Regions from separate parts of the Cytobacillus sp. T106 genome, predicted to be linked through region 1. Evidence: riboswitches for the same ligand, from Rfam matches in the RefSeq annotation. Region 1 holds a riboswitch; the other holds the start of a gene.
The links. Region 1 has a riboswitch for cyclic di-GMP ahead of ABU165_RS16290 (EAL domain-containing protein). Riboswitches for the same ligand answer to the same signal wherever they lie in the genome.
Positions count from the first base shown of each region.

Region 2: it holds a riboswitch for cyclic di-GMP, as region 1 does, so the genes downstream of both, ABU165_RS06935 (hypothetical protein) here and ABU165_RS16290 (EAL domain-containing protein) in region 1, are expected to answer to the same signal.

Region 1 is NZ_JBEUMK010000009.1:78,440-82,873, forward strand. It holds gene ABU165_RS16280 (lysine N(6)-hydroxylase/L-ornithine N(5)-oxygenase family protein) at 1-605, opposite strand, end outside; gene treR (trehalose operon repressor) at 714-1,439, opposite strand; cyclic di-GMP riboswitch class I at 1,556-1,638, shown strand; gene ABU165_RS16290 (EAL domain-containing protein) at 1,690-4,434, shown strand, end outside.
Region 2 is NZ_JBEUMK010000002.1:532,072-536,505, forward strand. It holds gene ABU165_RS06930 (alpha/beta hydrolase) at 348-1,838, opposite strand; cyclic di-GMP riboswitch class I at 2,029-2,111, shown strand; gene ABU165_RS06935 (hypothetical protein) at 2,210-2,437, shown strand; gene ABU165_RS06940 (NEW3 domain-containing protein) at 2,481-4,434, opposite strand, start outside.

The DNA.
Region 1 (4,434 bases):
GCACTCTGCCCTGAACCGATGACACTGATGGACCCGCCCTCAACCAGCTTGTCCTTGTACTGCAGATAGCGGCTGGAGTGGATGCAATCCTCCCCCAGGAATTCCTTCATATGGCCCGGCACCAATGGTTCATTCCCTGTGCCGAGAATCAGATTATAGGCAAAATAAGTCTCTTCCTGCCCATTGTCCATATTCAGCACTGTCACCTCAAAAAAGCGCTCTCCATTCTCCTCCCTGTCCCGCACATCGGCCACTTCCATGCCGAACCTGCAATTGTCCAGGTTTGAAGCTGCCCATTGGCAGTAATGATTATATTCCTTCCTCGGGATCTCCAGCCGGTGAAAATAGGAAAACTGGGTCAGCCGGTCATGCTCGTGCAGATAATTTAAATACGTGTATGGGCTTGTCGGATCAGCCAGTGTGACCAGATCATCCAGAAACGGCACCTGCATCTCCGAGCCTTCAATCAGCATGCCGGGATGCCAGGAGAATTCCGGTGTTTTGTCAAAAAAGAGCCCCGTCAGTCCAGGGACCTTCTCCAGCATAACCGCCAGGCTTAAATTATAGGGACCAATGCCGATGCCAATCAGATTATATATGTTCATGCTATTACCCCTTCTCAAGGATTTTTCACAACAAAAAAACTAACAGACTTTAATCTGTTAGTTTTTACCCATTTTCTTATTTTTTCAAGCCCGATCCAGCACATCCTGTCAGCCTGAAGGCATGTCCATCCGCCTGGCAAAATCGACAAATCGGAACTTGTCCGGCCGGTGGCGTGATTCAGTATATTGGAAAAGGGATGCATCATCAAAATAGATATAATTTTTCACGACGACGACGGAATGGTATCCTTCCAGGTCCAGCATCCTCCGGTCTTCCTCTGTCGGCTCCTCGACAGTGAATTCCTTTTTCGCAAAACTGATTTTCTGGTTCAGCGTGTTCTCGATATATTCAAATATTGAATTGCGGCAAATCTCTTCTGTCAGGCCGGGAACCAATTTTTCTACCAGGAAATCTTTATCGAGGATAATCCGCTCGCCCTCGATTTTCCGCACACGGCATACCTTCCATATCTTTTCCTCTTCCCTGATATGCAGCTGCCTCATCAAATCATCATCCGGGAACGCAAGCGCAAACTCCGCGACATCGGTTTCCGCCTTCTGGCCCATCTTTCCTGCCAGCTCCTTAAAGCTGACCAGGCCGGAAATCGGGAACTGCAGCTTCTTGAGATCAAGCACAATCGAGCCCTTCCCCCGTATCTTCTGGATGAACCCGTTCTGCGCCAGCAGATTCAGCGCCTTCCGAATCGTTTCCCTCGATGTCTCAAACATCTCCGTCAATTCATTTTCAGACGGCAGAATGCTTCTTGCGGGATAATATCCATCCTGTATCTTTGATGCCAGTTCTTCGTATATGAGCAGATATTTATTCTTCATTATTAATCACCTAAGGTTATTTTACCGTTATAGAAGCGGTTTGAGAATGCCTAATCATGTTATCAGTTATATATTACCAAAATAATTGCCAGGATTTCCACATTAGGGATATGTTACTATATAAGTGGCAAATTTTATGAAAGTAAAAGACGCAAAGCTGCGGGCCTAAGGCTTTTGCTATGGCAGCCGGGCTGCTTGCTATTTTTTTAGCATGACACCTTGCCAGATTACTAGAAAGGTGAAGAAATCATTGAAAAAAATAGAAAATCAAAAATTGAAAACAACTATTCAAGAACCAGGTGCCCCACTGGTTGAAAATATACATATCTATGAAAGCTTATTCCTGAACACATCAGACCTGGCTTACATACTGGATAAAGAAGGCCAAATCCTTAAAGTAAATGAGGCGGCCGTTAAGGCCACAGGATTTAGTGCAGAAGAAATTCAAAAGAGGGGATTTTTTCCCTTTGTCTGCAAGGAAGACCTCCCCAAGGCAGAGACAAGCTTCCAGGCAGTATTGCAGGGTTCTACCCAAACACATATTTTCCGGATCAACCGCAGAGACGGCGGGCTGATTCTGTTAAACAGTGTCGCCATCCCGATTATCCAGGAAAACCAAACCATCGGGATCATTGGGATCTCAAAGGATATTACAGCCGAGGAAAACTTAAAGCAACAGCTCAGCATAAGTGAACAGATGTACAGATCTCTTTTTGACAACCATCCGGATGCCGTATATTCACTGGATCTAAACGGAGATGTGACAGCCTTTAACGAATCCCTCGTCCGTTTGTTCGATTATGATCCCGACAGGCATGGAATATCTTTCAGGCAATTTGTTGCCCCAGAATCTATGAGCCTTGTGCTGCGCATGTTTAAACTGGCCGCAAAAGGAAAACCGCAAAACTACAATATGACCGGCATCAACAGATCCGGGGAAAAGTTTGATGCAAATATCACAAATATTCCTATCATTACAGATAATCAGATAACCGGCGTATTCGGGATTGCCAAGGATATCACCGAACTGGCTGAAAAGGAGCGCAAGCTGCAGAAAGCGGAGGAAAGGCTCAATCTCGCCCAGAAGACGGCTGACTTCGGATATTGGGACTACTATTTCAAGGAAGACTCCGCCTACTGGTCTGAGCATATGTATGAAATGTTCGGAGTATCAAAAGATGAATTCATTCCTTCTTTTGATTATTATAAAGACTTTATCCACCCGGAGGACCTTGCACCGTTTCTGAAAAATTACCATGCATCCCTGGAGGAAAAGCCCCCGGCAAATCTGGAATACCGGATCATCCGGAAGGACGGCCAAGTACGCCGGCTCCATCATCAGTCCACCTTGATCCTCGATGGTGACGGCAATCCTGAACGGGCGGTCGGCATTTCGCGCGATGTTACGGAACAGCGGGAAATAGAGGACAGACTGGCTGAGAACACAGAGCAATTTAAGAGCTTTTATAATAATTCAGATGTGGGTGTATGGTCGCTCGACCCCGCTGGCAAAAAGGTTCTGATCTGTTCTGATGCGATCCTTGCTATCTATGGGTATACCAAAAAAGAACTGTATAGAGATCCCCGTATATGGAATAGATCTATTCATCCGGATGATATGCGGGAAGTGATGAACAATCAGAATAAAATATCAGAAGGAAATATTATCAAGCAGCAATACAGAATCATCACGAGGGATGGAAAGCTCAAATGGGTAAGCGACCACCTCATCCCCATCTATGATGAAAATGGCCGGCTCATTCGCCTGGATGGCATTGTGGCTGATATTACAGCCCAAAAGCAGGCCGAGGCACAAATGGAATTCCTCGCCTATCATGATTATATGACAGGCCTGCCGAACAGGCGCCTGTTCGACCAGACCCTGAATGGCCTGTTCGAGGACAAAAATCCGGAAAAATTCGCGATCATGTATCTGGATCTTGACCGATTCAAGCATATCAATGACACCCTGGGCCATCCGATTGGCGATCAGGTGCTGAAAGAGGCGGCGGACAGGATAAAGGCCTCCATTCGGAAGGATGATTTTGCTTCCAGGATGGGCGGCGATGAATTTGCCATTATCGCGCCGAACGTTGAGAGCATTGAGGATGCAAGCAGACTGGCAGCGGAAATTACAGGCACCATCCAGAAGCCATACGAGATTGAAGGCTACGAATTATTCATTACGGCAAGTATCGGGATCAGCCTGTATCCCAATAATGGCAGCACGCCGGAGGAACTGGCGCGCAATGCCGATGCCGCCCTGTACCATGCCAAGCAGATGGGCAAAAGCAGCCATCAGGTTTACAACGCATCCATGAATATTGAATCATTCAAAAAGTACTGCCTGGAAAGAGATATGCGGAATGCTTTGAAGGATGACCAATTTTACGTGGAATTCCAGCCAAAGATCGAGCCAAGGACCCATAAGCTGGCAGGCGCCGAAGCCCTGCTGCGCTGGAACCATCCTGACTGGGGGATTGTATCCCCGATGGAATTCATTCCTGTTGCGGAAGAGTCAGGGCTGATCGTTGAAATCGGCGACTGGGTAATTGAAAATGTGATAGCCAAGATGGAGGAATGGCAGAAAGGCGGCCTCTCCCTTGTGCCAATCTCCATCAATGTGTCAGGACAGCGCTTTTACAAAAATAATCTGGCCGAAATGATCGGGGACCTTTGCCAAAAGCATGGAATTTCCCCCAAGCTGCTTGAATTGGAGCTGACCGAATCCAGCCTGATCCACTATTCGGACCAGGTCCTCCAGGAGCTTGAAAAGCTTGGGCAGCTAAAAATAAAACTGTCTCTCGATGACTTTGGAACAGGCTTTTCATCGCTTACGCACCTTAGGAAATTCAAGTTCAATACGCTAAAAATAGACAAATCTTTTACCAAAAATATCATCTCCAATCTGGAGGACGCCACCATCACCTCCAGCCTGATCGACATGGCCCATGGTCTGAATATGAAGGTAGTCGCTGAGGGTGTCGAGGAATTT
Region 2 (4,434 bases), on a different contig from region 1:
ACTGTCCCTTTATTATTCCATTACTGGGTACTCACTCATCAGCGTCCCCTCTGTTGTATCCGCTAAGAGCAATTATTTGCTATATAGTTTTCTTGGAGAAGATTTAAATCACATTCTAATAGCAGTAAAATAGCACCCTAAATTGCACTTTAAAGATAGTTATTGCCAAGTGTTATTTGGGATGCTAATTGCTATGCTATTTTAGTGTTGCTATCTTATCAATATTGATAAAACAACATAAACAACCAAGTTTATACGCTGACTCATCTGCCATTTACAGTGTCCTCCACGAAAACTGGACTGCTTATGACTTAATTACTATTTTTTTAGGTAAATACTGAAAGGTATTAGACTGTGTTATACTGCGCTGTAAATCCAATTTTCTCATACAATTCCTTTATTTCCTGGTGGATTTTTGATTTGTCAGAAGTAATCTTCAATATCAGTTCCATATCTGTCAAAGCTTCTGTTATTTCTCTAAGATGTAAATGCTGCTTATATGTCTTGGTTAATAGTCTAAGGAAATTCAGGTTAAGTGAGTTTCTATATTCTTCAGCCCATTTTGCCTTGAATTGCGGCAGAAACTTTACGGGTACCTGTTTTATCATTTTTTCCTTTAATTGCACAGTTCTTGTCCAATCATTGCTTTCGAGTGCATCCTTGAGCTGTGAGTCGAGCTGAAGGGAATCGAGCTCTATTTTGGCATCGATGGAAACATGATTATTCTCGACTTTAATTACATCTGGTATTCCGCTGCCTTGAAAAATCTTTCGCAAGTGTGTCAGGCTGACCCGGAGCTGATTCTGCGAGTTGGATTGCGGAAGCTCTGGCCAGAATACGTCAGCCAGCATCTCTCTTGAAGCGGAGCCAAACAGGCATAGATACGTTAACAATTCTTTGGCTTTTCTCTGGTTCCATTTTCCTTTTATTTCTTTTTGGTCTGCCAGTAATTTAAATTCATCAAGGATCTTTAATTCCAGTTTCTTCTCCGGAAAAAGCGGGCCTGGAAGCGGGCTCTTGTCAATATATCTTATCAATTCTGTAAGAAAGGGATTAATATTCCCTGACCGCGGAATTGCAGCACCGGAAAGTCCTGATAAAAATGATATGCATTTTTCTGCTGTTAAAGCAGGCTGATCCAACTGGATGAGGTGTGAGGCTTCAGGAATTAGAAATCTCTGTTTTCGGTTTGTTATTTCACCGCCCAAAAATACTAAAGAAGGCGGGGAGATATCATCATATTCTGCAGCTAAAAGCAGAACGGGGATCGTCATCCTGTTAAAAAGCGTAAATGATTTTGTTTTTGAAAGCATATCATGCAATTCAAGATATGAAAGAAAGTCCAATTTCCCTAAAGAATTCTTTATCAGTGTACAACTTTCTTCATCCATATTGCTAATCAGTTTCGGGATCATTTGGTCTGCCAGGTTTGAAGCAGTATTATAAACAGATTGATAATATTCGGCTGGATACAAGATACTGGTAGTAAAAACAATAAAAGAGGAGAGGCTGGAAGGATATCTTTCTGCCCATCGGATCCCTAGGTGGACACCCATTCCCTGCCCGGCAAAATGAAACCCGGATAAACCTTCAGCATCTGCTATTGATCTGAAATCTTCTAAAAGTGACTCCCATGATGCACTTCCCTCTATTTTCTTGCTTGAGCCATGGCCAGTGAAATCAAAAGTCAGTACGTGAAAATCATCTGTAAGATGGGGAATAATACGGCTCCAAATACTGCTATCCATTCCTAATCCGTGAGCAAACACTATAGTTTCTGCCCCCGCCTTGGAGGATTGCTGCATATGATAGCTTACCCCTCTGCTGGAAATTGTCATGAAGTCCTCCAATTAATCCTTAAAGAGACGGAAATTTTTTCTAGAGTATTCTTATTATCGGTGTAAAAGAAAATGAATTAACAAGAGATGGGCAATTTGATTCACTTTTTATAAGAAACTAGAAAAAACTCAAAATATGTAAAAAAAAATTTGAAAATACAGGATAAAAGTAATATGATAATAGTATGAAAATTGAAAAAGGCAAACTTATTGAAAAGTAGGGACGCAAAGCCGCGAGTCTAAGGCGCAAGCTATGATCGTCGGGCTGCCAGGGTAATACGTGGAATAGCTTTGAATCTTATTCTTAGTACTTTCAGAGCTAATCGGCCGAACCTTTTGGCGCAGTTACTGAAAGGAAAGGATGGAGAAACATGAGTTTTTTTGGTACACCGGAGTTTTTTGAGGAGCAGCTGAGAAAGGCTGCAGAGAGCGGGAAAAATCTATCAGCGAGCATCTCCCAGCTTGAGCATGAGCTGAAATTTAATTTCATCTGTACAGACAGCCTCCGGAAGGAATGCCTGGCCAACCTGATGGCTGCGGGCAGAAAGCTGGATCACCAGCTGTCATCATATAGCGAAAAACATGCGGCAGTTGTGTAGCAAAAAAAGAGAGTGAAGGAATACATCCCTTCACTCTCTTTTTCTATTCCTGGTGGTCAGCTCCATAGCTGATCAGGTTGGCGAAGATTCTATACCCTCCAGGCACCTGGCCCTGGATCTGACGGTAAAAGACAAGGCTCGAATACAGATAGGTGCCTTTGCCATGCTTAGCCATCAGGATGCCGCCGTCAAATGCTTCTTCGTTCGGATCGGCCATACGGACAAAGGTCTCATACTGATCATCCCATTTCATCGGGAAATACAGTCCCCGTTCCTGCACCCATCCATCCCAGTCGGCATCAGTGATTTTGTTTGGATAGTTGAACAGCGGAGATTCCGGCTGCAGCATTTCCACCTTGGCATCCTCATCAGTCACCCGCCACTCAATGGATGGGTTTCCAATCGTTAACGGGAAAGGAGCAGTTGCTTCAGAATCCCATCCGTCGTTTGGCTTGTGATACTGAACCACCAGATGTCCGCCGTCCTCTACGTACTTATGAAGCCTCTCATTATTGGCCTTTAAATCTTCACGCGACAGATAGGCGCGGATGCCGACAACAATCGTGTCATATTTGCTCAAGTCACCAGAAGCCAGATCGGCCTCCGACAGCTGAGTGATATCAAAGCCGGCATTGGTTAAATAATCGGCCACTTTATCAAAGCCGCTGTCGATATAGCCTACCTTCAGCCCTTCCGGCTTGAGGAGCTCAAAGGCAACGCCATTCACTTTAGCATCATACTGATAATAGAAGTTTCCGATATGGTCATAGCTGATTTCCTGGATGGCTGATGAGAATTCCTTGCCGCCTGATTTGGCTGTGGCTTCAATGGAGAAATCCCCGGCCTTGATATTAGAAGGAGGAGACAAGGTAAATTGTACGGCTTTTTCCTCCGCCTGCTTTGAGAAGCTGACCTTCGCTGCTTTTGGGGTTACAGTCCAGCCTTTAGGCACATTTAAAGCTACAGAGGCCTCTGCTTTTCCTGGACGGTAATTTTTCACTTTAACCTCTACTGGTATTTCTTCTTGGACGTCGGATGTATTTACAATAATGTCCTCGGGGGATAAAGTCAGAGCAATATCCGGGAGAACCGCAGCAGTTTCCTCAAGTCCTTTCACCTGTTCTACAGCCGAGCCTTTGCTTTTATAAGAAATCGAGGCGGTGATGCTGTCCTCCTGATAAGCGTGGTAATAATCGGCGTCCTTTGGCACTTCAGCCTTAAAGTTGAATGTGGCTGAGGCCCCGCGAGCAAGGCTGGCTGCTTTTCCGCTGCCTTCAGATTTCCAGCCTTTAGGAAGGTTGAGCACCACAGAGGCTTTTTCCAGGGCTGCTGCACCTTTATTGCGAAGGGTAACCTTCACATTGAATTTCTGTCCCTTTACCAGGAGAGAAGAATCTGCAGAAATGTCTGCTTCCAGTCCGGAAGCCTCAAAGCTGAGCTCCTGCAGCTGTTCTTCCTTCACTTGAAGCTTATGCAGAAGATCTGCCTTCAGGCTGCTGTCCAATTTTGCCTTGCCGGTTTTCTTCTCCAGGCTTCTGACAGCTTTTAAAGCCTTTTGTGTTTTTGAAAAAATATGTTCTGCATCCGGATAGGAGGCAATGATTGCATCAAGCTCTTTCTGCAGCTGAACATAATGCACTTGAAGAGCTTTTTCTTTTTTAGGAAGCTGGGCTGCCCACTCCTTGAAATCATATGGAACACCTGCGAAAAGATCTGAGCTGCCGCCTGTATCAACCGCGGAATCCAGCAGCTCAAGATTTGTCTGCCTTGGGGCAGCAGGGATATCGTTGCCCATTCCCTGGCTTTTATGCATATAGCGGGATTCCTCGCCAAGCTGAGGATAGGTCATAGCATAAACTGGGTCATACATGCCGATTTCAATGGAAGCATCGGCAGTTTCCTTTGATTCGGCAGGGAGATAAAGCTTCTTGACCTGCCAGACATGAAGCCCTTCCTTAAGCTGCTTTGGATAAACCTTAGGGTCCGCTGCATCCTTG